3 regions of the Pseudomonas sp. DCA-1 genome follow, and region 1 is predicted to be linked to each of the others. Evidence: riboswitches for the same ligand, from Rfam matches in the RefSeq annotation. Region 1 holds a riboswitch; each other region holds the start of a gene.
What was found. A riboswitch is a leader RNA that binds a small molecule or an ion and turns the genes downstream of it on or off. The one in region 1 is predicted to bind cobalamin.

Region 1 (9,726 bases):
TGGTTCGCCTTTGCGTGTTTTCCACCGGGATCCATTCATTCCTGCAGCAGTGGAACGACATGTCCCGTATGTTCAAGCTTCACCCTCTGGCGGCCTGCCTGGCCGTCACCCTGCCGGCGCTGGCTGATGACCGCGACCCGCAGCCTCTGGCCCTGCCTTCCACGGCCATCACCGACACCCTCGACAGCCGTACCATCGACCTGGCCACGCCGACCCAGGCAGGCTCGCGCCTTGGCCTCAGTGCCCTGGAGACGCCGGCCAGCACCAGCAGTATCAGCGAACGGCAGATTCAGCAGCGCAACAACATCACAGTGCAGGATGCAGTGACCCGCTCGCCGGGCATTACCTTCGTCGGCTCACCGGGGGACGGCGGTACAGGCTTGTCTGCCCGCGGCTTTGCCGGCCACAGCTCGGTGATGACCCTGTTCGACGGCGCGCGCCTGTACACCGGTGCCGGCACCCAGACCTTCCCGGTCGACCCGTGGATGGTCGAACGCATCGAGGTGATTCGCGGCCCGGCCTCGGTACTGCATGGCGAAGGCGCCACCGGCGCGGTGATCAACGTGATCCCGAAAAAACCTTTTGCCGGCGAAGTGCGCAACCACCTGCGCCTGGGTTACGGCTCGTGGGACCGCCAGCAGCTCGGCCTGGACAGCGGCGGCAGCCTCAGCGAGCGCCTGAGCTACCGCCTGACGCTGAACCAGCAGGCCGGCAATGGCTGGGTCGACCGCACCGCTTCACGTAGCCTGGCCATGAGCGCCGCGCTGCGTTTCGATGCCAGTGATGACCTCAGCTTCACGCTGGCCCATGACCGCGGCGATGCACAACCTGCCAACTACTACGGCACCCCGCTGATCGACGGCCACTACCGCAGCAGCCTGCGCAAAAAGAACTACAACGTACAGAACGACGTGCAGCAGTACGTTGATGAATGGACCCGGCTGACAACCGACTGGGCGCTGAACGACCAGCTCAGCGCCAGCAACCAGCTGTACTACATCAAAAGCCGCCGCCACTGGCGCAACGCCGAGGACTACAGCTGGGACGCAGAGCGTCAGCAACTGCTGCGCGGCAGCTACCTGGAGATCAAGCACAACCAGGAGCAGTTCGGCGACCGCCAGACCTTCACCTTCGACCACACCCTGTTCGGCCTGGCCAGCAAGACCGTGCTCGGTGCCGAGTACAACAAGGTGCGCTTCAACGTCGACAGCAATTCCCCCTACAACGATGTCGGCGGCGACTACGTCGACCCGTGGCAGCCACAGCCCGGCGGGTTCCATAGCGCCTCGCCGTTGCGGCCGCAAACGCTCTCGACCACCCATACCTTTGCCCTGTTTGCCGAAAACCGCCTGCAATTGAGCGATCGCCTGTCGTTGGTTACCGGCGTGCGTCGCGACCAGAACCACATCGACCGCAACAACTTGACCAACGACAGCCGCAGCGATCGTAGCCTGCAAGGTGGCAACTGGCGCGTGGGGCTGGTGTATGCACTCAACGACGACCTGTCGTTGTACGGCCAGTACTCAACCAGCGAGGACGGGGTCAACAACCTCATCAGCCTCAGCCCCGCGCAGATGCACTATGACCTGACCAAGGCGAAGCAGACCGAGGCCGGCATCAAGCAGCGCTTTTGGGAGGGGCGTGGCGAATGGACGCTTGCCGCCTACCACATCGTCAAGAAAAAGCTGCTGGTCGACGACCCGATCACGCACGAGAAGCAACAAGCCGGGCAGCAGACCTCCGATGGCCTGGAAGCGACGCTGGAGCTGGCCCTGGCCCATCAGTGGCAGGTGTCGGCCAATGCATCGCTGGTACGCGCCAAGTACGACGACTTCGACGAAATGGTCGGCGGTCTGCCGCAGGACCGCGCAGGCAACCGGCCGGCCAACGTGCCACGGCGTACCGCCAACCTTTGGTTGAGCAAAGGCTTCGGCCAGCAGGTAGAGGCCGGCTTGGGGGCGCGTTATGTGGATGAGCGTTATGCCGATACCGCCAATAACCACAGCGCCCCCGGCTACACCGTGGTCGATGCCAACATCGCCTGGCAAGTGTTGCCGGACGTGAAGCTGGGGTTGCAGTTGAACAACCTGTTCGATCGCGAGTATGTGCAGTCGGCGTTCAGCGGGCAGCAGTGGTTGATGGGGGTGCCGCGGTCTTACTTCGCGACGGTGGATTACAGCTTCTGATCTGGATGGCTTGTGCTGCGAAGAGCCCGGCACAGGCCACACAAAAACCTCTATTCCCTTTTAGCATATTGTTATACGATAACGTTTCACATGAAATCCATTCTTATTAGACAGCCCATGACAAGTGCCAGCGCCACGCCCACGCTGATCACCCAGCGCCTGCAGAGCATCGATGCCCTGCGCGGCCTGGTGATCCTGTTCATGCTCCTGGACCACGTCCGCGAGACTTTCTTCCTGCACCACCAGGTCAGCGATCCCATGGCCATCGACACCACGGAACCGGCGCTTTTCTTCAGCCGCACCCTCGCCCACTTGTGTGCGCCGGTGTTCGTCCTGCTGACCGGCCTGTCGGCCTGGCTGTATGGCGAGAAGTATCAGGGCCGTGGCGACGTCTCGGCGTTCCTGCTCAAACGCGGGCTGTTCCTGGTGGTGCTGGAGTTCACCCTGGTCAACTTCGCCTGGACCTTCCAGTTGCCCCCCAGCGTGATTTACCTGCAAGTGATCTGGGCCATCGGCGTCAGCATGATCGCCCTGTCGCTGCTGGTGTGGCTGCCACGCGCCGCGCTACTCGCCCTGGGCGCCATCATCGTCGCCGGCCACAACCTGCTCGACGGCGTGCACTTCGGCGTAGAGTCAGCCCTGCATGTGCCGTGGGCAATCCTGCATGATCGTGGCTGGCTGGCGTTTTCCGAGACCCTGCACCTGCGCACGTCTTACCCGGTGCTGCCTTGGATCGGCGTCATCGCCCTGGGTTACGGCCTGGGGCCCTGGTTCGCCCGTGGCAGCGATGCCGGACAACGCCAGCAACACCTGCAGGTAGCCGGTTTGCTCGCGCTGCTTGGCTTTGCCCTGCTGCGCATGTTCAATGGTTACGGTGAGGCGCCGTGGAGCGGTTATCCAACCTTCACGCAAACCCTGATGAGCTTCTTCAACATCACCAAATACCCACCGTCGCTTCTGTTCCTGGCCCTGACCCTGGGCTGTGGCCTGCTGCTGTTACGCGCGTTCGAGCGGGCCGGCCAAGTGCGCTGGATCACGGCACTGGCGGTGTTCGGTGCGGCACCGATGTTCTTCTACCTGCTGCACCTGTATGTGCTGAAGCTGCTGTACCTGGCCTGCGTGGCGCTGTTCGGGCTCAACCATGGCGACTACTTCGGTTTCGACGGTATTGCAGCGGTGTGGCTGGGCGCGGTGCTGCTGGCGGTTTCGCTGTACCTGCCGGTGCGCGGGTTCGCCCGGCTGAAACAGCGCCGCCGCGACATCAGCTGGCTGAAGTACTTCTGAAAAGCGTTTTCCCCCGGCGCCGCGATGGTCTACCATGCGGGCCGCCGGTTTCCACCACGGAACTAACAGGGAATCCCAGGCCCGCCAATACGGGCCAAACGGAACTGCCCCCGCAACTGTAGGTGCCGAGCCTGCTCCACCCATGCCACTGGGCCTACCGCCCGGGAAGGCCGGAGCCAGGCCATGACGCACCAGTCAGGAGACCTGCCGGCCTGCATTCACCAACCGGCGGGGTGTCCGGGATTGGCCGTCAGTGTTGCCCCAGCCACCCGCTGGGGCTCGGCGATGCCTGTCCGTGCGTTCCTCACCAGAACTGTCCGATAGGAGATCGCCCAGCATGCTGCCCCGTTTCGCCACCCTGCTCGCGGGCCTAGGCCTCACCGGCCTGGCCCAGGCCGCTGCCACCCACTACCCGCTGACGATCGACAACTGCGGCAAGCCGCAGACTTTTGCTCAGGCACCGCAGCGCGCCGTCACCATCGGCCAGGCCGGTACCGAGCTGCTCTATGCCTTGGGGCTGGGTGACAAGCTGGCGGGCACCTCGCTGTGGTTCAACAACGTATTGCCTGAATACCAGGCAGTGAACGCCAAGGTTCCACGCCTGGCCGACAACGAACCCAGCTTCGAGGCGGTGGTCGGCAAGCACCCGCAGCTGGTCGCGGTGCAGTTCGAATGGATGGTCGGTGCCCAGGGCTCGGTCGCCACCCGCGAGCAGTTCGATGAACTGAAGATCCCCACCTACGTGCTGCCATCGGACTGCGAAGGCAAGGACAACCTGGTCGGTGCAGACGGCACCCGCCTGCAAGCGTTCCAGGTAGACAGCATCTACAAGAGCGTCAGTCAACTGGCCGAGATCTTCGACGTTCAGGACCGCGGTGCGGCCCTGAACGCCGAGTTGCAAGGGCATCTGGACAGCGCCAGGGCGCGGCTGGCCGGCAAGGACTTGTCGGCAACTTCGGCGCTGTTCTGGTTCTCCAGCGCCGACCTTCACATCGATCCCTATGTGGCCGGCCGCCAGGGTGTCGCCGACTTCATGCTGCGCACCCTTGGTGTGCGCAACGTGGTCGAGTCCAGCGAAGAATGGCCAAGCGTAGGGTGGGAAACCCTGGCCAAGGCCAATCCGACCTGGCTGATCATCGCGCGCATGGACCGCCGCCGTTTCCCCGCCGACGACTACCAGAAAAAGCTCGAATTCCTGCGCAGTGATCCGGTAACCCGCAACATGGACGCAGTGAAGCACGACCGTATCATTATCCTTGACGCCGACGCCATGCAGGCCGGTATCCGCCTGTTCCGCGGCGTTCAAACGCTGTCCACGGCCTTCGCCAGCGGTAAAGCAGCCCAGTGATGATTCGCCTGTTACCCTGCATCGCCGTTGCCCTGGCCGCCCTGTTGGCTGCCCTGCTGGCCGGCACCGCCATCGGCGAAACCAACCTGTCGCCCAGCGTGGTCGGCCAGGTGCTGGCCAACCACCTGTGGCAAGCCGCCTACCCGGTGGACCCGATCGACGCCGGCATCGTCTGGAACTACCGCCTGACCCGCACCCTGGTCGCAGCCGCTTGTGGCGCCGGGCTGGCCACCTGCGGTGTCATCCTGCAGGCGATGTTGCGCAACCCACTGGCCGAGCCCTACTTGCTGGGGCTGTCTGCCGGTGCCTCGACCGGCGCGGTACTCGTCGGCCTGCTGGGCCTGGGTAGCCTGGCGTTAAGCATGTCCGCAGGGGCTTTCATCGGTGCCGTGGCCGCATTCGCCTTGGTACTGGTGCTGGCCCGCGCGGCCGGCCCCAGCAGCAACAATGCCCAGGTGATCCTTGCCGGTATCGCCGGCTCGCAACTGTTCAATGCACTGACCGCCTTCCTGATCACCAAGTCGGCCACCGCCGAGCAGGCGCGCGGTATCCTGTTCTGGCTGCTGGGCAACCTGAGCGGCGTGCGCTGGCCTTCGGTGTGGCTGGCTGTGCCGGTGGCGATTTTCGGTTTGCTGGTGTGCCTGTGGCACCGCCGTGCTCTGGATGCCTTCACCTTCGGTACCGATTCGGCCGCCTCGCTGGGCATCCCGGTGCGGCGCACCCAGTTGCTGCTGATCAGTTGTGCAGCGCTGGTGACAGCTGTGATGGTGTCCATTGTCGGCGCCATCGGGTTTGTCGGGCTGGTAATACCCCATGCCCTGCGCCTTCTGCTCGGCCCCGGGCACAGCCGTCTGTTGCCCGCCAGCGCACTGGGCGGTGCGCTGTTCCTGATTGCGGCAGACATTCTTTCACGCACGCTGATCGCCGGCCAGGTGATCCCGGTGGGCGTGGTGACTGCGCTGATCGGTGCCCCCGTATTCGCGCTGATTCTGGTTAGCCGTCGGGGGCGCCCATGACCGCCATGACAGCAGTTCGCATCCCTCCGCTGGCCTGCCATGGGCTGGGGCTGCAACTGGCCGGCAATACCGTGCTCAGCGATATCGACCTCAGCGTTGTCGCCGGTGAAACCCTGGGCATTGTCGGCCCTAACGGCTCGGGCAAATCCTCGCTACTGAAGTTGCTGGCAGGGTTGCGCAAACCGGCCTGCGGCAGCGTGCAGCTCATGGGTGAGCCACTGGCACAGATGCCCCGCCGCCGTGTTGCCCAGATGCTGGCGCTGGTCGAGCAACAGGCCGACACCCTCGATGCGATCAGCGTGTTCGACGCGGTTGCCTTGGGCCGCACACCCTGGCTCTCGGCCCTGGCACCGTTCTCGCGGCAGGACCGCGCCATCGTCGAGCAAGCCCTGACCGACCTCGATGCCCTGCACCTGCGCACGCGCCTGTGGGGGTCGCTGTCCGGTGGCGAGCGCCAGCGTGTACACATCGCCCGCGCGCTGGCCCAACGGCCGCAGGTGCTGCTGCTGGACGAGCCGACCAACCACCTGGACATCCAGCATCAGCTAAGCCTGCTGCAACAAGTGCAGGCGCTGCCGGTAACCTCCCTGGTGGCGCTGCATGACCTCAACCAGGCGCTGACCTGCGACCGTGTCGCGGTTCTCGACAAAGGCCGCCTGATCGCCCTCGGCAAACCCTTCGAGGTGCTTACCCCCAAGCGCCTGCTGAGCACCTTCGGCGTCCACGCCCACTACCTCACCGACCCTTTCGACGGCGCGCGCATCCTGCGCTTTCGCGCCCCCTGAACCAAGTAGCCCTGCCCATGCTGTTGCGTCATTGCCAACAGGCACGTTCCCACAGGTCAGCGTAATCGCAACTGCATGTGCGTGGTCTGCCACACCGGGTCTTGCTCCACATCCACCAGCGTGAACCCTTGCCGCTCCCAGAACGCAATGGCGCCCGGCAGAAACGGATGAGTATGCAGGTAAAGGCAGTCGACGCCCGCTTGCATCGCCCGTTCGCGCAAGGCACCAAACAAGGCAGCCGCCAGGCCATGCCTGCGGTAGGCCGGCAACACGAACAGCCGCACCACCTCGACTACCCGCTCTGCGCGGTAATCAAGCTGGACAAAGCGATGGTCATAGGGCAAGTAACCTATCACCGCGACCAGCCGCTCACCCTCACGGGCTTCCAGAAAACAACCCGCGCCGTCCAGGTAAGTGTCGGCGAAATGCGTAAGGTCACGCGGCAAGGGTGCATTGGCGAGCATCGGAAAAAGCGCGCGGCGAGCGCTGTCGACAAACGCCAGCACTTCGGCAATGGCGTCACGCGCTACAGGTTGCAGGGTCCAGTTCGGCATCGGGCGGTTGCCAGTGTGATCGGGAGCGCACGGTTCTACCGCAGCCTGCCGCTCAAGGCAAATCACAGGGCTCGTCGCGGCAAGGCGGACACCGGTATAATCGGCAGTCTTCACTGCCCGACCAGGCCACACCATGCCTCGCCTCCCGAAGTTGCTGTTCCCCCTGTTGCTGGCTGCTGCACTCACCGCCTGCGACCAGAAACCCTCCCGTGAAGAACAGATCCTCGCCCAGCTGCCGCTGCAGGACGCCTACACGCACAACATCGAGCGCATGTCCGCGCTGCTGGGCCGCACTCACCCGCAGCTGTCGCAAGCGACCATCCAGGACGTACTGCGCAAGCACCTGACCGTCGAGGACCAGCGCCGGGACCTGTTCCGCCTGTACAGCGAAAAGAACTTCAGCGACGCCGAATTCGCCACCATCGTCGCCGCCACCCAGGACCCCGCCAAAGCGCGCGCCCTGGAAGACACCGAAGCCGGCAAACGCTTGAGCGAAAAACTCACCGCGCTGATGCGCGAAACCGCCCGCGATGTGAGCGTGCAGGCCTTGGTCGAACAGCGCATGCAACAGGTGGAAGATGAGCTTGATGCACTGGACAAGGCAGGCTCTTGAGCGCCACCCGCTAAGGTAACTCCCGTTCAGCAGCCCTTTACGATCACCCGAGGTCAGGATTGCCACACACCAAGCACGGATTGCGCCTGGATCTACGTACACTCATTCTGGTGCTCTGCGCCCTGACCGCAGTGGTCATGCTGTGCGCCAGCTATTTCGCCAGCTACCGGGTGCAGCGCCAGCTACTGATCGACAATGCCCTGGAAGCCAACCGGGTGTATGCGAGAAAGCTGGCCAGCATCACCGAAACCTTCATTGGCAGCGCCTTGCAGCAACTGATGTTCAGCGCCGGTGTACAAAGCCGACAGTTGAGCGACACCGCAGCGCTGCAGGTAGAGACTGACCGCGTGCTGGGCCAGAGCATGGCCTTCAACTCCACCTTCGTGATCGATGCCAACGGGGTACTGCTGGCAGTATCCCCCGCCCCGCTACGCCACCTGATCGGCACCCACGTGCAGTCGCCCGGCGCTCAGGAAGCCCTGCACGAACGCCGTCCACTGGTTTCCACGCCCTACCTGTCGGCGGCCGACAACCTGGTGGTGGTGCTGTCGCAACCCATTTTCGACAACAACGGTCGCTACCTGGGGTATGTGGGTGGCAGCCTCTATCTGCGTGAACACAACATCCTCAACAGCCTGCTGGGCGAGCATTTCTACAAGGACGGTTCGTACCTGTATGTGGTCGACCGCAACCGACGCCTGCTGTACCACCCCAATAGCGAACGGGTAGGCACGGTGGTGGAGGGCAATGCGCTGGTTGACCAGCTGGCGACACTGGACAGCGGTACCCGGCAGCTGACCAATAGCCTAGGCGTGGAAATGCTCGCCGGTTTCGCCACTGTACCCAGCGCCGGCTGGGGCGTGGTAGCGCAGCAGCCTTTGGCGCAGACGGTGACGCCGCTGAACCATCTGGTGCTGAACGTGATCGCCAGTTCGGCGCCTTTGGCGCTGGTTGGCAGCCTGCTGCTGTGGTGGTTGGCTCGTACCATCGCCCGGCCGCTGTGGAAACTGGCCGCGAGTGCCCGCACGATGGACCGCGCCGGTACCGCCGAACGCTTGCATCAGGTGCGGGCCTGGTACTTCGAGGCGGCAGAGCTCAAGCGCGCATTGCTGTTCAGCCTGAACTTGCTGCAAGAACGCATCGGCCGGCTCAATCGGGACGCCCAGACCGACCCGCTGACCGGCCTGGGCAACCGCCGCAGCCTGGAATTCAGCCTTTCGTTACTGGAAGCTGAAAACCGGGAGTTTGCTGCCATTGCGCTGGATATCGACCATTTCAAGCGGATAAATGACAGCCATGGACACGAAGTGGGCGACCAGGTGCTGCGCCAGCTGGCGGAGCTCATGCGCCGTTGTTGCCGCGAGGGCGACCTGTTGTGTCGCACCGGCGGCGAGGAGTTCTTGATATTGCTGCCTGGGGCAACCCTGAATGTGGCCGCCGCAGTGGCCGAACGGTTGCGTGTGACCGTACAGGATATGCCGGTGGAACCGGTGGGGGCAGTGACAATTTCGCTGGGGGTGACGCACTGGGATGGCGAGACGCACGGCGAGCCCATGAACGCATTGGGCGAGGCTGACCGGGCGCTTTACCGGGCCAAGCAAGAGGGGCGCAACCGGGTCGCTTTTGCCTGAACGCCTTGTGTTGTCACCATGGAACGGGCTCGCCCGTGAAAATGCCGATACAGGCAGCGATGCATCGCTGCCCTGTAACAATTCCTGTCATAAAACTGCAGCGTTTCAGTCATAGGATTGACCCCGACCTGACATTTTCACTTCATGGATGAGCGTCTCATGCGTCGTGTGGTTTTCAATCAGAAAGGTGGCGTTGGCAAATCCAGCATTGCCTGCAACCTCGCCGCAGCCAGTGCCGCCGAGGGCTACCGAACCTTGCTGGTCGACCTCGACCCACAGGCCAATGCCACCTTCTACCTGACCGGGCTG
Region 2 (9,726 bases), 830 kb from region 1:
CTTCGATGAAACGGCTGTACTCCCTGTTGCTCTGCCTGGCCCTGGTGGGCCAGGCCTGCTGGGCAGAGGACCTGATGGACAATGCCGACCTCGCACCCGGCAACGACCTCGGTGAACCAGTGATCATCCGCCTGCTGCCGGCCGGTGCCGGCCAGGCTGCGGTGATCGAGCAACAAGGGTCAGGCAACCGCGCCGCCCTCGACCAGAACGGTCAGGCCCTGCTGGGCCGTATCGTCCAGTCTGGCGGTGCCCAGGAAGCGTACATCTTGCAGGAAGGCAGTGACCTGATGGCCATCATCAGCCAACAGGGAAATGGCAACAGCGCGTCGATTCGCCAGAGCGGCAGCAGCAACAGCGCCGCCATCGAGCAGATCGGCAACGACAACAGCGCCAGCATCGTGCAGTCCGGCTCGGGGCTCAACAGCTCCGTGACCCAGGCTGGCAATGGCCAGCATGTTCAGATCACCCAATACCGATAGACCTGGAGGCACCACATGTACAAGCTCGCTCCGTTAAGTGCCGCTATCGTCCTGGCCCTCGCAGGTCAGGCCATGGCTGCTGACAGCACCTCGTCCCAGACCCAGGACGGCAAGGAAAACATCGCCGAAGTCTCTCAGAGCCAGGCATCCTTCGCCTCCGCCACCCAGACCCAGACTGGCAAGGGCCACAATCACCTCGCCGTGCAGGCCGAAAGCACCAGCGATATTCAACAGAGCGCCACCGGCCAGTACAACGCCGGCTACGCTGAGCAACTGTTCGAGAACGGCAGCCAGATCACCCAGCAGGCCGCAGGCAGCTACAACGATGCCTTCGCCAGCCAGTCGATAGGGTTGAACAACGAGTCGCTGCAAACCCAGCAAGGCGTCGGCAATAGATCCACCGTGTGGCAGGACAGCCAGGAAGGCAGCAAAGCCACCAGCTGGCAATCCGGCCAGCGCAATGAGGCGTTCATCGAGCAGACCTTCGGTGGCAGCAACAATCGCAGCACCGTCAACCAGACTGGCCATGACAACTTCGCCACCACCGAGCACCTGAACCATGTCGGTGGCGATATCCAGATCTACCAGGATGGCCACGACAACTGGGCCTATGGCGACCAGCGTGAAGGCACCGGTGGCACCATTGCCATTGGACAGTACGGAGGCGGCAACTCGGTGGAAGTGTGGCAGGACACTCAGGTGGGTAGCCAGGCCTCCGTGGTCCAGACCGGCCAGCTGAACGAAGGCTATATCGACCAGAGCTTCGGCGTCAGCAACAAGGTCAGCCTGTCGCAGCAAGGCAACGCCAACGCCAGTTGGTCGGACCAGTTCGAGACCAACAATTCAAACACCACCATCACCCAGACCGGCAACAACAACCTGCATTTCACCTATCAGAATGGTGAAAACCTCAACCTCACCATCAACACCCAAGGCAATGGCAACAGCATCACCGCCAGTAACTGGAAAGGCGCCAAGATGGGTGGCCAGTTCGGTACCAACCAGAACGCCACCATCAACCAGACCGGCAATGGCAACGGCGTCAATCTGACCCAGAAGGGCGCTGACCAGCTGGCCACGCTGACTCAGACGGGTAAAGGCAACCAGATGTCGACCAAGCAGGATGACGTCAGCAACGAGCTGTACTTCGAACAGAACGGCACTGACAACATTCTGATCGCCGACCAGCGTGGTACCGACAACTATGCCTACGGCAGCAGCCAGGGCACCGGCAATACCATCACCCTCGACCAGTCCGGCTATAGCAACCAGAGCTACACCAACCAACTTTACGGAAGCGGCAACGAAGCCACCATCAAACAGACTGACAACATCAACGTCGCCTACGTGACCCAGGGAGGCCAAGGCAACATGGCGTTCGTCGACCAGAGCGGTGTCGCCCAATCCGCCACCATCACCCAGCTGGGCAACGCGAACCTGGCCACTGTGACCCAGCAGTAAACCGCTCCCCCTTGAACCGCGGTGCTCCTCTCCCTGGTGCCGCGGTTCCTTTTTCTGTTGTCCCGCCCTCTGCAATGTTTCGATCCGGTCAGCATGTGCAAGCCCTTGGGTTGTATCTGTCGAGGTACAATGGCAAACCGATCGAAGATGTGCAGCCGCATGATCCAGTCCGACCTCGACCTGTTCGGCCCCCAGCCGCAACCCCTGGCCAGCCATACCGTGCTGCTGCCTGGCTTTGCCCTGGCCGAAACCGAGGCGCTGCTCGATGCCCTGCGTCCGGTGTTGCGTGCCGCGCCGTTCCGGCACATGTACACCCCAGGAGGCCTGCGCATGGCAGTAGGGCTGACCAACTGCGGTACGTTGGGTTGGGTGAGTGATCAACACGGCTACCGATACAGCCCCAACGACCCACTCAGTGGCCAGCCCTGGCCCGCCCTGCCCCCGGTTCTGCTCGCGTTGGCCTCCCGCGCGGCAGCCATGGCCGGGTTTGACGGTTTCGTGCCGGATGCCTGCCTGGTCAACCATTACCTGCCAGGCACACGCCTGAGCCTGCACCAGGACCGCGACGAGCAGGATTTCGGCCAGCCGATCGTGTCGGTGTCGCTGGGTTTGCCAGCCGTGTTCCTGTTTGGCGGCCTGCAGCGTGCCGACAAGGCTCAGCGCATTGCACTGAGCCACGGCGATGTGCTGGTCTGGGGCGGCGAAGACCGCTTGCGCTTCCACGGCGTGCTACCGATCAAGCCCGGTGTCCATCCGCGCCTGGGTGAACGGCGGATCAACCTGACCTTGCGCAAGGCGGGTGCCTGAACAGGGTCAGTCCTCTGCCGCCCAGCGCAAAACAAGATAAACCCACATGAAACACATTGAACATCTTGGCCAGGCAAGCTTCGAATGATAAGCCGCCTACTTTTGTCTGGAGCCTGCCATGCCATACCTGCCTGGTTCTTCGAGCCGTTGCACCGGAGCCATGTACCGATGAAGATGCCTGGCCGCGCCCCCAATGCCTCGCTGCAGCTCGATTACGTACGCGACACCCTGTTCGGCCCCGTGGCGCAAAGTGTGGAATGCCAATGCCAGCTGGCCACCCTCAACCTGCAAGGCCTCCCAGGGCTGCGCTTGCACATTTGCCCCCCATTGCCCGACAAGATCGACCGCGCTCACAGTGTGGCCTTCGTCTGGGATGGACGGAGTTAGCATGGCGTGGTCCGTGACAAGGGTAAGTGCGGAGACGGTGGCCTGAACCTGCTGCTGGAACTGCAATAAGCCGAACAGCGGCAGCCGGTGCGGCGCTGATGGCTGCCAGGGCTGATACCTGCGCGCTCTATTCAGCAGCCAGAATGCAAGTGCCCGGGCCAGCCTGAGCTGACCCGGGCACGACAGGTGCGCTCAGGCAATGGCCTTGAGTGACGCCGGGTGGCTGTCACGCAGCGCATGCAGCTGCTCCACCAGGTTGACCAGATCACGGCAACTGTTGAGATCTTGCAGGGCGACCCCACTGAGGGTCACGCCTTGATCGAGATCCTGGCCCTGGCCCAGGCGGATGGTCAGGTTGGCGCCGTCCGGGCAGCTGACTTCACAGCGATCTGGCAAGCAGGCCTGCTCGATCATTTGCCGCATTTCTAGTATCGAAACGCCTATCAACGACATGGTACGACCCTCTCTGCGGGATGGCCTGTTGTTTGGGAGTACGCCTTTGTCGGGCGGGGCGCCAATTGATATTGCACATGCTCGGCCAGCTTTCCATGCGCCCGGGCAATGAGCTTGCGAGGAATCCTTTAGCACCTTAGTGGAAGATTCTCCGCGTGCGCCGTATGTTCGAATGCAATAGCAGACTTGACGACGAGTGGTCTCGGACGACAACGCATTGGCCAGGATCCAGCCGGGTCGCTGGGGAGATTGCCTGCCAGCGAAAGGCCCGGGGCAGGCCACCCAATCAACAGGATCAGTGCGCGGCACCTCCCCTCTCATCCTGCATCTGCCCAAACCGCCCGGCATGGAAATCATCGAACGACTCGGCAATCTCCGCCTGACTGTTCATCACGAACGGGCCGTAGCCGACAATCGGCTCATCGATTGGCTCACCGCTGAGCAGCAGCACACTGGCGCCGTCCAGCGCCTCGACGGCTACGTCTACACCCTCCCGGTCGAGCAGCACCAGGCTGGACGGGCCTGCTTCGCGCTCGCTATTGATTCGAACGTTACCACGCAACACCACCAGCGCCGCATTGCGACCGGCAGCAACCGGCAACTGCAGGGTCGCGCCGGCGTTGAGCCGCAAATCCCACACATCCATCGCCGTGAAGGTCCGCGCCGGCCCCTGGTGCCCATGGTAGTCACCAGCAATCACCCGCAAGCTCCCGGCATCACCGTCCATCGCTACCACCGGAATTTCGCCGGCCAGCAGCGTCTGGTAGCCGGCCGCTGCGCGCTTGTCCCGCGCCGGCAGGTTCACCCATAACTGAACCATTTCCAATGTGCCACCACTGCGGGCAAAGCCAGGAGAATGAAACTCTTCATGGATGATGCCGTTGGCAGCCGTCATCCACTGCACGTCACCAGGGCCGATCAAGCCGCCAGCACCGGTAGAGTCACGGTGCTCCAGTTCACCCTGGTAGACGATGGTCACCGTCTCGAAGCCGCGATGCGGATGCTGGCCTACACCGCGTCGGGCCTGGGTCGGGGCGAAATCATGCGGACCGGCGTAGTCCAGCAGCAGGAACGGGCTTATCCGGCTGGCCAGGTTGTCGTAGGTGAACAGGCTGCGCACCGGAAAACCATCACCCACCCAATGGGCGTGAGGGCTGCGGTGAATACCCAGAATCTTTTTCATGAGAAGGCTCCTCTCTTGGTTGAGATAACCTTATCAATGATGCCAATCAAGCGGTAGCTGACTAAAATGGCATGCTTCGTCCCACCTGCAGAACAGTCAAACCTGCAAGAAACCGAGCACCTGCTCGGCCGCCATGGCCGGGTCTTCCTGCATGAAACAGTGCCCACCGGGAACTTGCCGTGCGGTCACATTGCGGTTTAGCAGCGCCAGGCGATTCACCGAATGTGGCACAAAGGGATAGGTGTCTTCGCCATACAACACCCGTGTCGGCGTCCTGATTGCAGCCAGACTGGCCCACAAGCGTTTAGGGAACGAGCTGAAGATTTCCACTTCACGGCTGGGCCGGCACTTGAGCACCACAGCCTCGCCACAATCCCCGATGGCATGCTCGACATAGGCCTGCAGTGCCGCATGTGTCCAGCCTTTGAAGATGCCGCGCCCTTCCAGCGAAGCCAACGCCGACTCGCGATCGGGCCAGTGGCTGCGGCGGCTGGCAGCCTTGCGGGCCAGGCCGTGGCGCTGATGCAGGCCGACCAGGGCTGCCGCCCCCATCACGCCGATCATGCGTCGGCTGAACAGTACCGGGTCGAGCAGCACGGCACGTGCGAACAGTTGCGGCTCACTGCCCAGGATCAGCCCTGTGAGCACGCCACCGAAGCTGTGACCTACGGCAAACCGCTGTACGTCGCCATATTCGCCACGCCCGCCCTGAAAGGCCTCCACCGCCAAGGCAGCGGAGCGGTTCCAGCCGCGAAACACCCCGCCATGGTCACTGTCGCCATGGCCTTGAACGTCGCAAAGCCACAGGTCGAAATGCTCGCCCAGGCGCATCAGCAGCGGTTGATAGGTCAGGCAACAGAAGCCGTTGCCATGCAGGAAATGCAGCAGCGGTTTGCCACTGGCCGGGGTTCGCCAGCCACGCAGGGTGAAACCTTCGGCGCATTCGTGGGACCAGGGAATCAACTGCATGGGCTTACTGTACTCTCGGGGTCAGGAAAACGCTGATTCTACAAACAGCAGCGGGTACAGTGAAATCACCAGCAACAGGGCCATCACGACATTGAACAGCATCAGCCAGCGCGAATGCTGCAACAGGTTGCGCAGGGCGCTGCCGAACATCACCCATACCCCCACGCTCGGCAGGTTGACCAAAGCGAACAAGGCCGCAATGACGATCACGTTGGTTACATAGCCTTGCGCGGGTGTGTAGGTGGTAATCGCCCCCACCGCCATCACCCAGGCCTTCGGGTTGACCCACTGGAACGCCGCTGCTCCCCAGAAGCCCAGCGGTTTGCGGGCACTGGACGAGGCCGTGCCGACCGGCCCGGAAGTGGCGATCTTCCAGGCCAGGTACAGCAGATAGGCGGCGCCAGTGTAGCGCAGCACTGTGTACAGTGGCGGCCAGGCCTTGAACACCTCGCCCAGCCCCAGGCCGACGGCCAGTACCATCACCATGAAACCAAAGCTGATACCCAAGGCGTGAGGGACCGAGCGGCGCACGCCGAAGTTTACCCCCGAGGCCAGCAACATGGTGTTGTTGGGGCCTGGCGTGATGGAAGACACGAAGGCAAACAGCACGAAGGCGGTCAGCAGGTCGGCAGAGGCAAGCATGGCGGGCATTCCACTTTCTTTATAGGTGCTGTCACACTACCGGAGTCGCCTTTCCCAGCGACTGGTACAGTTTGATTAAATTACGTAGATACACATCACTGTATCGCCAATCCGGACCAAGGAAGCCGTCACCATGAGCCTCACCATTCGCCCTGCCGTGCATACCGATGCCGAGCAGATCCTCACCTTCATCACCGAACTGGCCGAATACGAACGCGCTCGCCACGAGGTAGTCGCCACCCTTGCCGACATCGAGCACAGCCTGTTCGACGAAGGCAGCACTGTGCACGCCCTGATGTGCGAGCGTGATGGCCGTGCAATCGGCTTTGCCGTGTACTTCTACAGCTACTCGACCTGGCTCGGGCGCAATGGCATCTATCTGGAAGACCTGTACGTAACCCCCGAACAACGCGGCGATGGCGCTGGCCGGCAGTTGTTGCAGCACATTGCCCGCGAAGCGGTGGCGAACAACTGCGGGCGCCTGGAATGGAGCGTGCTGGACTGGAACGAGCCAGCGATCGGCTTCTACCAGAAACTGGGGGCCGAGGCGCAGGATGAGTGGGTGCGTTACCGGCTGGATGGCGACAAGCTGGCGGCATTCGCCCGCGGGTGAACGCCCGGTTCCTGCACTTCTGCCTGCGGGCCTGAGCCTGTAGTACCTGCTGTTCGACAGCCTCGCGCTGTGTATGACATTGACGCCAAGCCCGCCCCATGCTCTCCTTATGCCTCGCGTTCAGGTGCCCCTCACGGGGTGAAACGGGAAACCGGTGCGTCCCAGGCCCTTCTGCAGGGCCGGACAATGCCGGTGCTGCCCCCGCAACGGTAAGCGAGTGAAGCGTCTGTACCACTGTGCCTTGTAGTACGGCATGGGAAGGTGACGCGTTCCAGGAGCCCAGCTCTTCCTCGCAAGCCCGGAGACCGGCCTGACGTTCATGAACACCCCGCGGTGGGCGGGCGCTGTTGCATTCCCTTGGGCGACCACGTCCGGGGCTGCCGCGCTCGCCCGTTGCCCACAAAAAAGCAGAGGATCGCGTCATGCCCGTCACCAGCGCCAAACAACACAGCCTTGCTACCCCCGTTACCCTCAGCCGGCGTGTAACCATCGCCGTCGGTGCCAGCTTGCTGGGTCTGTGCCTGGTCTACTTTGCCGGGTTCTCGCACATCGAGGCCGTGCACAACGCCGCCCACGACACCCGCCACAGCGCCGCCTTCCCCTGCCACTGAGTACGCCTGATGATCACGCGCATTGCCCGTACTGCGGGCTTCAGCGGGCTCCTTGCAGCCCTGTTGCTGACCTTGCTGCAAAGCTTCTGGGTTGCTCCGCTGATTCTGGAGGCGGAAACCTACGAGTCCTCGGCCCCGGCCGCACACCACGAACACGGTAGCGAAGTGGCCGCTCATGAACACAGCGCCGAAGCCTGGTCGCCGGAAGACGGCTGGCAGCGCGTGCTGTCCACCACAGGCGGCAACCTGGTGGTCGCGGTCGGCTTCGCCCTGATCCTCGCCGCCCTGTACAGCCTTCGCGAGCCCAAACGCGCCGCCACTGGCGCATTGTGGGGGTTGGCTGGCTTCGCCGTGTTCTGCCTGGCCCCAACCCTGGGCTTGCCACCAGAACTGCCAGGTACTGCGGCCGCCGACCTGGGGCAACGCCAGACCTGGTGGGTCGGTACAGCCAGTGCCACAGCCCTGGGCCTGGCCTTGCTGGTGTTTGCCCGCCACTGGCTGCTGAAGGCGCTGGGCGCCGTGCTGCTGGTCATGCCTCATGTCATCGGTGCGCCGCAACCGGAGGTGCACGAAAGCCTGGCCCCCGAAGCATTGGAAACCCAGTTCAAAGTCGCCTCCTGGCTGACCAACGCCGCCTTCTGGCTGGCCTTGGGCCTGCTCAGCGCCTGGCTGTTCCGCCGTTCCAGCCAGGCTTGATGCCTGCCTTCTACGCCGGTTTTGGCTGCCGCCAGGGTTGCCCGGCGGACACCTTGCATCGCTTGCTGCACCAGGCTCTGGACGACCAGGGCCTGGCGTTGGCTGACCTGCGCGGCATCGCAAGCATCAGCCTGAAGGCCGACGAGCCCGGGTTGTTGCAACTGGCAGAGCACCTAGGTTTGCCTTTGGTGCTGTACCATGTCGCGCAACTGCAACCCTATGAACCACTGCTCAGCCACCGGTCCGCCGCTGCCTACCGGCACAGCGGCTGCTGGGGCGTAGCCGAGAGCGCGGCACTGGCCCTGGCCAGCCAGCGGCAGGGTACAGCCAGCCTGCTACTGACGCGCCAGGTACTGGGCCCGGCGACGCTCGCCCTGGCCTGCTGAACGTTTCGTACCCTCTTTCTTGCCAGGACTTAGCATGACCATCTACTTTATCGGTGCCGGCCCCGGCGACCCGGAGCTGATCACGGTCAAGGGCCAACGGCTGATTCGTCAGTGCCCAGTGATCATTTATGCCGGTTCACTGGTGCCCGCCGCCGTGCTCGAAGGCCACCAGGCCGAAACCGTGATCAACAGCGCCGAACTGCATCTGGAACAGATCATCGCTGCCATGCGCAGCGCGCACGAACAAGGTCAGGATGTGGCCCGGGTGCATAGCGGCGACCCCAGCCTGTACGGCGCCATCGGTGAGCAGATCCGCCACCTGCAGGCGCTAGGCATCGATTACCAGGTCATCCCCGGCGTTACCGCCACGGCAGCGAGCGCCGCCCTGCTCGGCTGCGAGCTGACCTTGCCTGAAGTGGCGCAGACGGTGATCCTTACCCGTTATGGCGACAGTTCGCCCATGCCACCTGGTGAGCAATTGGGCGACCTGGCGCGCCATGGCAGCACCCTGGCAATTCATCTGGGGGTCAAGCACCTGTCGCGCATTGTCGATGAGTTGGTGCCGCACTATGGCGCGCACTGCCCGGTTGCGGTGGTGCATCGGGCCACCTGGCCAGACCAGGATTGGGTGCGCGGCAACCTCGGTGACATTGTCGAACGCGTAGCGGCCAAGGATTTCCGGCGCACGGCGCTGATCCTGGTAGGTCATGTACTGGGGGATACGCCGTTCGCCGAATCGACCTTGTACCGTGCCGGGCATGCCCACCTGTACCGCCCTGGCGACTGAACATTGCCAGCCTTGCCTCGGGCGTAGCAGACTCCGGGTTTACGCCTGCGAACAGGAGTCATGCCCATGCTGGAGTTACGCCCCAACTGCGAGTGTTGTGATGCCGACCTGCCGGGTGACAGCCCCGACGCTCTGATCTGCTCCTTCGAATGCACGTTCTGCCGTGCCTGTGCCGAAACCCGCTTCCAAGGCCGCTGCCCGAATTGTACCGGGCAGTTGGTAGCCCGCCCGACGCGGGTCGGGCAGGCATTG
Region 3 (9,726 bases), 420 kb from region 1:
GTCTTCGGTCAGGGTGCCCTTGTCCCACTCGCCATTGCGCCATACGGACAGGTAGCGTTTGTCGGTCTTGATGTAGTCGAAACCCAGCTTGTCCCAATTAATGCTTTCGTTGCTCATGACACCCTCATTGTCTTGCAAGTGCCCGATCGCTCGGGCTGCTGTTATATGCGCACCATGCCACCTTAAACCATCCTTGGCGGATCGGGAACGGCCAGTCACGAATTGATAGGCTGCGATGCTTTTTTTTCGGTTTCTACAACCGCAAGTACTCATCCAGCGCCAGGTTTTCCAGCAATACCGCATCATGGGACGCCACTATCAGCGCCCCGCGAAACTGCCCAAGCATGTGTTCCAGGGCTGTCAGCGATGGCAGGTCCAGGTGGTTGCCGGGTTCGTCCAACAGCAACAGGTCGAGCGGCCGTTCGCGGTACAGCACGGCGGCCAGCGCCGCCTTCATACGCTCGCCGCCGCTAAGCAGGCCACTGGGCAGTTCGATACGGGGCGCATCCAGGCCCAGTTGCGCCAGGCGGCTGCGCAATTTTCCCTGGGCCAGCGTCGGGTTGGCTTGGCGTAGGTGTTCGAGCACGCTACGGTTGCCTGGCAGGGTGCTGCAGTGCTGGTCGAGCAGGGCGGTCTCACCACTTAGGCGCACGTTGTCGGGCGATGCCGGCAATTCCCCATTCAGCAGCCTGAGCAGGGTGGACTTGCCACTGCCATTGGCGCCGATCAGCCCTACGCGCTGGCCCAGGCACAAGCGCAGGTCAAGCGCTTCACGGGTGCCATGGGGCAAGCAAAGTGCCTGCACGGCCAACACTTCACGGCCCGGATGACGCTGAGGGGTGGGCGTGTGCAAGGTAATAGCGCTGTCTCGCTCCACCTCGCGGGCGGCGTCACGCACTTTGCCCAATAGCGTTTGCCGAGCATCGCGATGGTCGCGGCGCTGCTTGCCGGCAGTGGCCTGGCTGCGCTCCTGCTTGCGGTCGACCAGGATCTTGGCTTGGTTGGCGTGCCTGGCTTGGCGCCCGGCCCGGGCCTGATGGCGCTCCAGGTCTTCGCGTTGGCGCTGCAGTTCACCGGCCTGGCGTTGCTGCTCCTGCTTCAGCCGGGCAAGTTGCTGCTGGGCCTGCGCCGTCTGGTTGGCTTTTTGCGCACTATAGAGGCTGTAGTTGCCACCATAGGCCTGCAAGCCCAGGCTGGATAATTCGACAATGCGTGCCATGTGCGCCAGCAGGCTGCGGTCGTGGCTGATCACCAGCAAGCCACGGTCCCAGGCTTCGATCATGCTCAGCAACTGGGCGCGGGCGTTGCTGTCCAGGTGATTGCTTGGCTCGTCGAGGATCAGGTAATCAGCATCGCTGAGCCACGCGCCAATCAGTGCCACGCGCATGGCTTGGCCACCGCTCAGGGTCCGAGCGGGCTGGCGCCAGTCAAGTTGACCCAGGCCGTGGCCCTGAAGCTGCAGTTGCAATTGCTCGCGCATATCCCAGCGCTCGCCAACGGTGTCGAAATCCTGGGGCTTGATGCTGCCTTGCTCGATGCGTTCCAGCGCCGCAATCACCGGCCCCACTTGAGCCAGGTCGGCCAGCGTGGCGCTGCGCTCGATGACTTGCTGATCCAGCAAGTGGACAGGCCCGAGGCGCCGACAATGGCCGCTGCTCGGTTCACGCTGGCCGGCAAGAATTTGCCCTAGCAGGCTTTTGCCCACGCCATTGCGCCCGACCAGGCCGGTGCGGCGTTGGTCGAAGGTTTCGTTGAGGTTGCTAAACAGCGGCCTGCCATCAGGCAAGACCAAGGAAACGCTGTCCAGCGTCAGAATCGACGTGTTCGTCATGTACATCTCCACAAATGCCGCGACATCTCCGGAACGAACCGGAGGCTGAAGACTGGCCGTCGAACGGACGGCGGCATCAATGGCGCATTGGACGAACACCTCGTAATTTAGGGAATGCGTAGCCTAACGGACCGTTTGGGGCCGGGTAAAGCACCGGCTGCCGGTTGGGGCTCAGCGCTGCGTCTGCAAGCGCTTGGCCCAGTCTCCGCCGTGGCCGTGCGCGCAGGCCTCTTCACTGTCGAATCGCACATGCCAGGCCGGATGGTCCAGCTGAATGCCGGCTTGCTCCAGCGCCAGGCCGGTAAGCGCCAGCATGCGCGCCTTCGCATCACCGACCACGGCCGCTGCCTTGTCGGCCTCTTGCTCGAATACCCAGGTGATACGCAGGCTGCTCGGAAAGTCCTCGGGGTCGAGGCGATGGGTAAGCCAACTGAAGCCGACAATCTCCGCCTTGGCGGCTTCGCAGGCATCGGTCAGGCACGCGACCAACTCCCGCTCCAGGCGACTTATCTCGCGTTTGCCCAATGCCTTCATGGGTTGGCCTCGTCATCGATCTGCTGGCAAAAGCGCAGGCGGTTGCCGAACGGGTCTTGCCCCTGCATCTGCAGAAAATCCAGGTAAAAAGCCTTGGCCTTGTCGGCGGAGAACATGCGCAATACCGGTAGGGCGGGGGCGAGGGGCATGGGGCGTCCTTGTCCGTTGAAAAAGTGCCACTGTAGCGCAGTTGCTGCCCTTATGGTCGACCAGCCGGCAGCAATGGTTGACCACCCGCCAGCCACTGCGTAGCCTTGCCCACTTCGAGGTTCTTCGGCATGGCCGGAGCTAAGACGGGAACGCGGTACAAGCCGCGGCTGCCCCCGCAACTGTAAGCACCGACAACGGATCGACACAGCCACTGCGCCAGCGCGCGGGAAGGCGTCATCCCGCCAGCCCGCTGTTCAACTGAACGGGGGCATGGAACGGTGCAAGCCAGGAGACCTGCCTCGTCACGTTTTCGACTTTCAACCGGGCGGGGTGATCCGGTGGCGAACAAGCCCGGCCGGTCCGGCCCGCGGCTGTCGTCCTGCATGCCCGCGCCACACTGCCAAGGGCAATGCGACATGAAAACACTGGCCAAGCTCCCCGTCACCATCGTCACCGGCTTCCTCGGCTCGGGCAAGACCACCTTGCTGCGCCACATGCTCGACAACGCCCAGGGCCGCCGCATTGCGGTCATCGTCAACGAGTTCGGCGAACTGGGCATCGATGGCGAAATCCTCAAGCAGTGCAGCATCGGTTGCACCGAGGAAGAAGCCAGCGGCCGCGTCTACGAACTGGCCAACGGTTGCCTGTGCTGCACCGTGCAGGAAGAATTCTTCCCGGTGATGCGTGAGCTGGTCGCACGCCGTGGCGACCTCGACCACATTCTCATCGAAACCAGCGGCCTGGCCCTGCCCAAACCATTGGTACAAGCGTTCCAGTGGCCGGAAATCCGCAATGCCTGCACCGTCGATGCGGTCATCACCGTGGTCGACAGCCCGGCCGTGGCCGCTGGCACCTTCGCCGCCTACCCGGACCAGGTCGATGCCCAGCGCAAGCTCGACCCTAACCTGGACCATGAATCGCCCCTGCACGAGCTGTTCGCTGACCAGCTGGCCAGCGCCGACCTGGTGGTGTTGAACAAGGCCGACCTGATCGACGCCGAAGGCCTGGCCAAGGTGCGTGCCGAGGTGGCCGAAGAACTGCCGCCGGCGGTGAAAGTGATCGAGGCCAGCAGCGGCAAGCTGCCACTGGACGTGCTGCTGGGCGTGGGTGCCGAGTCCGAGTCACATATCGATGGCCGTCGAACTCACCACGATTCCCACCACGACGGCGACGATCATGACGATCATGACCACGACGCTTTCGATTCCATCTCCATCGACCTGCCTGAAGCCGACGAAAGCCTGCTGCTCGATGCGCTGACCCAGCTGGTGGTGGAGTTCGGTATCCTGCGCGCCAAAGGCTTCGCCGCCATCCCGGGCAAGCCGATGCGCCTGCTGGTACAAGGTGTGGGTACCCGTTTCGACAAGCACTTCGACCGCGCCTGGCGTGCCGACGAGCCGCGCATTACCCGCCTGGTGCTGATCGGCCAGGACCTCGATGCTGCCCAGCTGGAAGCGCGCCTGCGCCAGGCACTGGGCGCCTGACCCATGCACCTGCTGCGGACCCAGCCCGGTGGTTTCGTACCGGATGACAGCATTGCCGACCTCGGCCAGACACCCGCCGAGCTGGTGATTCTCTGCAGCGGCGATTCGCACCTGGCATTGCTCGCCGACACCGCCGAGCAATTGCCCGAAGACTTTCCCGGCCTGCGCCTGGCCAACCCGATGCAGGTGCAGAACCATGCATCGGTCGACCTGTATGTCGACCAGGTGCTGCGCCATGCCAAGGTCATCCTGGTGTCGCTGCACGGTGGCGTTGGTTACTGGCGCTATGGTGTCGAACAACTGTTCGAGCTGGCCGCCCGTGGCGTGCAGCTGATTCTGGTGCCGGGCGACGACCGCCCAGACCCGGAGCTGACCAGCCTGGGCAACGTCCGCGGTGAGCAGGCCGAGCGGCTTTGGCATTACCTGCGCCAGGGCGGCAAGGCCAACGCCATCAACCTGTTCAACTACCTGGCCAGCCAGTGGCTGGGCCGCGACTATGCCTGGGACGAACCGCAGCCTTTGCCGCGCACGGCGGTCTATCACCCGGCCAACGGCAGCGCGACACTCGAGGACTGGTACCCGCACTGGCACCCCGAACAGCCGGTGGCGCCGTTACTGTTCTACCGCTCGCACCTGCAAGCGGCCAATACCGCCTTCATCGACGTGTTCTGCCAGCGCCTGCAGGCTGCCGGCCTGAACCCGTTGCCGATCGCCGTGGCCAGCCTCAAGGAAAGCGCCTGCCTGGAACAGGTCGAAGCCTGGCTGGACGAGGTCGGCGCCGAAGTGCTGATCAATACCACCGGTTTTGCCCTGTCCAGCCCCGAGCGCCCCAACCTGCGCCCGTTCCGTCGCGACATCCCGGTGCTGCAGGCCATCTGCGCGCAGGACAACCAGCCTGGCTGGGAAGCCAGCGAGCAGGGCCTGGGCGCGCGCGACCTGGCCATGCACATTGCGTTGCCGGAGCTGGACGGGCGCATCATCACGCGCCCGGTCAGTTTCAAGGACATGGCCTGGCGCAGCGAGCGCAGCCAGTCCGACGTTGTCTGCTACCGCGCCCACCCCGAGCGCATGGACTTTGTCGCCGAATTGGCCCGCCGCTGGGTCGAGCTGGCCCGCCTGCCCAATGCCCAGAAGCGTGTAGCCCTGGTGCTGGCCAACTACCCGACCCGGGATGGTCGCATTGGTAATGGTGTCGGTCTGGACACGCCCGCCGCCGCACTCAACATCCTCAAGGCGCTGCAGGCCGAAGGCTATCCGCTGGCCGAACTGCCGGGCAGCGGTACGCAACTGATCCACCAGTTGCTCGGTGGCGTGACCAACGACCTCGACCACCTCGACCAGCGCCCCTGTGCCCAGAGCCTGAGCCTGGCCGATTACCAGGTGGCCTTCGAGCGCCTGCCGCAGGCCAACCGCCAGGCAGTGCTGGAACGCTGGGGGCCGCCCGAACAGGACCCGATGTACCGCAGCGGCCGGTTGATGGTTGCCGGCCTGCGCTTTGGCTTGACCTTCGTTGGTATCCAGCCGGCGCGGGGCTACCAGGTGGACCCTAGCGCGGTGTATCACGACCCTGACCTGGTGCCACCGCACGGCTACCTGGCGTTTCACTTCTGGCTGCGTCACGCATTTGCCGCCGATGCGGTGATCCACGTCGGCAAGCACGGCAACCTCGAATGGTTGCCCGGCAAAGGCGTCGGGCTATCGGCGCAGTGCTGGCCGGACGCGCTGCTTGGCCCGCTGCCGAACATCTACCCGTTCATCGTCAACGACCCGGGCGAGGGCGCCCAGGCCAAGCGCCGTACCCAGGCGGTGATCATCGACCACCTGATGCCGCCGCTGACCCGTGCTGAAACCTATGGCCCGCTGCGCCACCTGGAACAACTGGCCGACGAATTCTACGAAGCGCAGTTGCTCGACCCTCGGCGTGCCCGCGAGTTGCAGCGTGACATCCTCGAGCTGGTCAAGGCCAACCACATTGACCGTGAGTTGCAACTGGAAGGGCAACTGGACGATGCGGCGCTTTGGCTGCCGCGCCTGGATACCTACCTGTGCGACCTGAAGGAGTCGCAAATTCGCGATGGCCTGCACGTGTTTGGTCAGTCACCAGAAGGGCGGCTGCGCCTGGATACGCTGCTGGCGTTGTTGCGGGTCGAGCGTGGCGACGGCCGTGGCGGTAATGCCAGCCTGCTGCGGGCTTTGGCCAAAGCACTGGTGCCGGGCTGGGACCCGCTCGATTGCGACCTTGGGCAGCCGTGGCAGGGCATACGCCCCGAACAGCTGCAGGCCATGAGCAATGAACCTTGGCGCACCTGTGGCGACACCCGCGAGCGCCTTGAGCTGCTGGCACTGCAGGTGATCGGGCAGGCGCTGGAAGGCACGGCACAGTTACCCGACCTGAGTGAGTGGCAACCGGTGCACGCTGTCGTGCAGGCCCTGTGTGAGGCGGTCGCACCCAGCCTGGACGCCTGCGGCACGGCTGAAATGCATGGCCTGCTGGCGGCACTGGCCGGGCGCTTCGTGCCCGCCGGCCCCAGTGGTGCGCCAAGCCGAGGGCGCCTTGATGTGCTGCCCACCGGCCGCAACTTCTATACCGTGGACGTGCGCAACCTGCCCACCACCACGGCCTGGCGCCTGGGCTTCGCCTCGGCCAGCCTGATCCTCGAACGCCATCTGCAGGACCACGGCGACCACTTGCGTCAGCTCGGTCTGTCGGTATGGGGCACGGCGACCATGCGCACCGGTGGCGACGACATCGCGCAAGCCATGGCGCTGATGGGCGTGCGGCCTGTCTGGGCCACCGGCAGCCAGCGCGTGGACGACTTCGAAATCTTGCCGTTGAGCCTGCTCGACCGCCCGCGGGTGGACGTGACCTTGCGCGTTTCTGGCTTCTTCCGTGATGCCTTCGGCAACCTGATCCGCCTGTTCGACGCCGCCGTGCAGGCAGTGGCCGCGCTGGACGAACCTGACGACCTCAACCCCTTGGCTGCCCGCGTGCGCAGCGAACGGGCAGCGCTGCAGGCTCAGGGCGTGGATGCCGAGCAGGCCGCGCGTCAGGCAGGCTGGCGGGTGTTCGGTGCCAAACCTGGCGCTTACGGTGCCGGGGTGCAGAACGCCATCGATGGACGCTTGTGGAACAGTCGCGACGACCTGGCTGAGGTCTACCTCAACCACGGCGGCTATGCCTACGGTGGCAGCGACGACGGAACCCCGGCCCGCGCCCAGTTCGCCCAGCGCCTGGCCAAGGTGCAGGCGGTGCTGCAGAACCAGGATAACCACGAGCACGACCTGCTCGATTCCAACGATTACTACCAGTTCCAGGGCGGCATGCTGGTGGCCTCGGAAACCCTGTCCGGGGCGGTGGTGGCCAGCTACCATGGCGACCACAGCCAGGCCGACCGACCGCGCATCCGTACCCTCAAGGAAGAGCTGAACCGGGTGATCCGTGCCCGTGCGCTCAACCCCAAGTGGATCGACGGGGTCAAACGTCACGGCTACAAGGGTGCCTTCGAGATGGCAGCGACAGTCGACAACCTGTTCGCCTTCGACGCCACCACGCACCTGATCGACGATCATCATTACCAGGGGCTGGCCGATGCCTACGTGCTCGACCCGGCGACCCGCGATTTCATGCGCGAGCACAACCCCGAGGCCTTGCGCGACCTCACCGAGCGCCTGCTGGAGGCCCAGCAGCGCGGCTTGTGGCAGGCGCCGGGCGACTACCGCGAAGCCCTTGAGGAACAATTGCTCGACGGCGAGGAACAGGCTTGAAATGAGTGAACCCGTACAATTTCCGCTGGCGGCCGTGGTCGGTGCAGACGACCTCAAGCTGGCGCTGTGCCTGACCGCCATCGACCCCAGGATCGGTGGTGTGCTGATCGAAGGGCCGCGTGGCATGGCCAAGAGTACCCTGGCCCGTGGCCTGGCCGACCTGCTTGGCGAAGGCCCGTTCGTCACCTTGCCATTGGGCGCCAGTGAGGAGCGGTTGGTCGGCACCCTCGACCTGGATGCCGCGCTAGGGCAGGGCAAGGCGCAGTTTTCTCCGGGCGTGCTGGCCCAGGCTGACGGCGGTGTGCTGTATGTCGATGAGGTCAACCTGCTGCCCGACACCTTGGTCGATCTGTTGCTTGACGTGGCTGCCAGCGGCACAAACCGCGTCGAGCGTGACGGTATCTCGCACCGGCACAGCGCCCGCTTTGTACTGATCGGCACCATGAACCCGGAAGAAGGCGAACTGCGCCCGCAGTTGCTCGACCGTTTCGGATTGAACGTGGCGCTGGAGGGCTTGCCGGAGCCCGAGGCCCGGCAGCAGATCATTCGCCGCCGTCTGGCCTTCGACAGTGACCCTCAGGCGTTCTGCGCACACTGGGCCCAGGCCCAGGCGCAACTGCGCGAGCGCTGCCAGGCGGCGCGCCAGACCTTGGCCGACATTGCCCTGGATGACCAGGCGCTGGCCTGGATTACCGAGCGCTGCTACGCCGCCGGCGTGGACGGCCTGCGCGCCGACCTGGTGTGGCTGCGCGCTGCGCGCGCCCACTGTGCGTGGCGTGGGGCTGCAGCTATCGAAGAAGTGGATGTCGAGGCGGTGGCCGAGTTCGCCTTGCGCCATCGCCGCCGTATGACGCCTCAGGCCAACCCGCCGTCGGCGCCACCGCCGCCTGAGCAGCAGCCCCGTCATCAACGTGGCGACAACCCTGGCGAACAGGGCGGGCAGGGCGACTGGGGGGCATTGCCGGCACAGCCGGTGGCCAGCGGCGCCCGCCGCGAGGTGCCGAACTGGGCAAAAAAGCCCTGAGCATCCCCCAGCCACCAGCCAGGGGGGCGGATGCCAGAGCGGGCAAAGGCAAGCAGAACGGTACCCGCCGTGGCCCCGTGCGTCATGCGGCGGCTGGCCGGGTGGCCTGGCTGCCGACCTTGGTCAAAGGGCGGCCACGTCTGCGAGAGGACCTGTGCTGGCAGCAGCGCAAGGGCAGGCCTGCAGAGTTGTGGCTGGTGATCGTCGACGCCTCGGCTTCAACCCGGCGTCATCAGGCGTTGGCGCAGACCAAAGGGCTGCTGGCGGCATTGTTCGACCAGGCCTATCGCCAGCGCGCCCGCCTGGCCCTGCTGACTGCCAGCGGGCGCACGCCACAGTGGCAGCGCCACGGGCTGAAGGCATCCGCCGCCTTGCAACCCTGGCTGCAGGCCTTGGGGGCAGGTGGGGGCACGCCGCTGTTGGCCGCACTGGAGCAGGCGCGGCACTGGCTACAGGCGCGGCAGCGAGCGCATCCGCAAGAGGCCTTGCGTTGCCTGGTGTTCACCGACGGTCGCCTGCAGCACTGCAATGCCGTGCAACCGATGCCGTGCGCCACGTTGTTGGTCGATATGGAGCTGGCGCCAGTGCGCCTGGGGCGCGCGCAGCGTCTGGCAGAACAATTGCACGCCGATTACCAGCATTTGCAACAATTCAAGGTGGTGGATTGAAAGGGCGGTTTGCGACACTATGTCGCAATCAGAAAAGTTGTCGCAACAGCAACAGAGAAATTGTACAAGTGCGTGACAGTGCACGCACTTGCTGTGCCGGCCGATATTACTTTGGCATCGACCACGGTTGCAGGTCGTAACCCTTTTCACACAGTTCGGCGCGCACTTCTTCGATCAGGCTGGCCCATTGGGCCGGGTCGGAGTAGATGCGCGACGACACCTGCTTGGCGCCGATGCGGGTGCTGGTCCGGTCGATCACTGCCAAGCTCA

Region 2: another riboswitch for cobalamin. It lies ahead of ACE4QZ_RS12720 (CbtB domain-containing protein); the one in region 1 lies ahead of ACE4QZ_RS16775 (ABC transporter substrate-binding protein).
Region 3: another riboswitch for cobalamin. It lies ahead of cobW (cobalamin biosynthesis protein CobW); the one in region 1 lies ahead of ACE4QZ_RS16775 (ABC transporter substrate-binding protein).

The regions. Positions count from the first base shown of each region.
Region 1 covers NZ_CP169881.1:3,542,912-3,552,637, forward strand. Annotated here, with positions in the region: gene ACE4QZ_RS16765 (TonB-dependent receptor) at 60-2,186, shown strand; gene ACE4QZ_RS16770 (DUF1624 domain-containing protein) at 2,304-3,470, shown strand; cobalamin riboswitch at 3,499-3,697, shown strand; gene ACE4QZ_RS16775 (ABC transporter substrate-binding protein) at 3,808-4,818, shown strand; gene ACE4QZ_RS16780 (FecCD family ABC transporter permease) at 4,818-5,834, shown strand; gene ACE4QZ_RS16785 (ABC transporter ATP-binding protein) at 5,831-6,619, shown strand; gene ACE4QZ_RS16790 (GNAT family N-acetyltransferase) at 6,676-7,173, opposite strand; gene ACE4QZ_RS16795 (hypothetical protein) at 7,307-7,786, shown strand; gene ACE4QZ_RS16800 (sensor domain-containing diguanylate cyclase) at 7,846-9,417, shown strand; gene ACE4QZ_RS16805 (ParA family protein) at 9,577-9,726, shown strand, end outside.
Region 2 covers NZ_CP169881.1:2,716,921-2,726,646, reverse strand. Annotated here, with positions in the region: gene ACE4QZ_RS12765 (curlin) at 6-479, shown strand; gene ACE4QZ_RS12760 (curlin) at 495-1,940, shown strand; gene alkB (DNA oxidative demethylase AlkB) at 2,100-2,747, shown strand; partial or broken gene ACE4QZ_RS12750 (hypothetical protein) at 2,916-3,203, shown strand; gene ACE4QZ_RS12745 (DUF1652 domain-containing protein) at 3,327-3,587, opposite strand; gene ACE4QZ_RS12740 (pirin family protein) at 3,883-4,770, opposite strand; gene ACE4QZ_RS12735 (alpha/beta fold hydrolase) at 4,867-5,739, opposite strand; gene ACE4QZ_RS12730 (LysE family translocator) at 5,761-6,390, opposite strand; gene ACE4QZ_RS12725 (GNAT family N-acetyltransferase) at 6,515-6,994, shown strand; cobalamin riboswitch at 7,100-7,323, shown strand; gene ACE4QZ_RS12720 (CbtB domain-containing protein) at 7,417-7,605, shown strand; gene ACE4QZ_RS12715 (CbtA family protein) at 7,615-8,301, shown strand; gene ACE4QZ_RS12710 (cobalamin biosynthesis protein) at 8,301-8,687, shown strand; gene cobM (precorrin-4 C(11)-methyltransferase) at 8,722-9,474, shown strand; gene ACE4QZ_RS12700 (DUF1272 domain-containing protein) at 9,541-9,726, shown strand, end outside.
Region 3 covers NZ_CP169881.1:3,125,313-3,135,038, reverse strand. Annotated here, with positions in the region: gene ACE4QZ_RS14815 (branched-chain amino acid aminotransferase) at 1-117, opposite strand, end outside; gene ACE4QZ_RS14810 (ATP-binding cassette domain-containing protein) at 254-1,831, opposite strand; gene ACE4QZ_RS14805 (hypothetical protein) at 2,003-2,365, opposite strand; gene ACE4QZ_RS14800 (hypothetical protein) at 2,362-2,514, opposite strand; cobalamin riboswitch at 2,615-2,832, shown strand; gene cobW (cobalamin biosynthesis protein CobW) at 2,932-3,999, shown strand; gene cobN (cobaltochelatase subunit CobN) at 4,003-7,764, shown strand; gene ACE4QZ_RS14785 (ATP-binding protein) at 7,766-8,788, shown strand; gene ACE4QZ_RS14780 (vWA domain-containing protein) at 8,866-9,456, shown strand; gene ACE4QZ_RS14775 (hypothetical protein) at 9,563-9,726, opposite strand, start outside.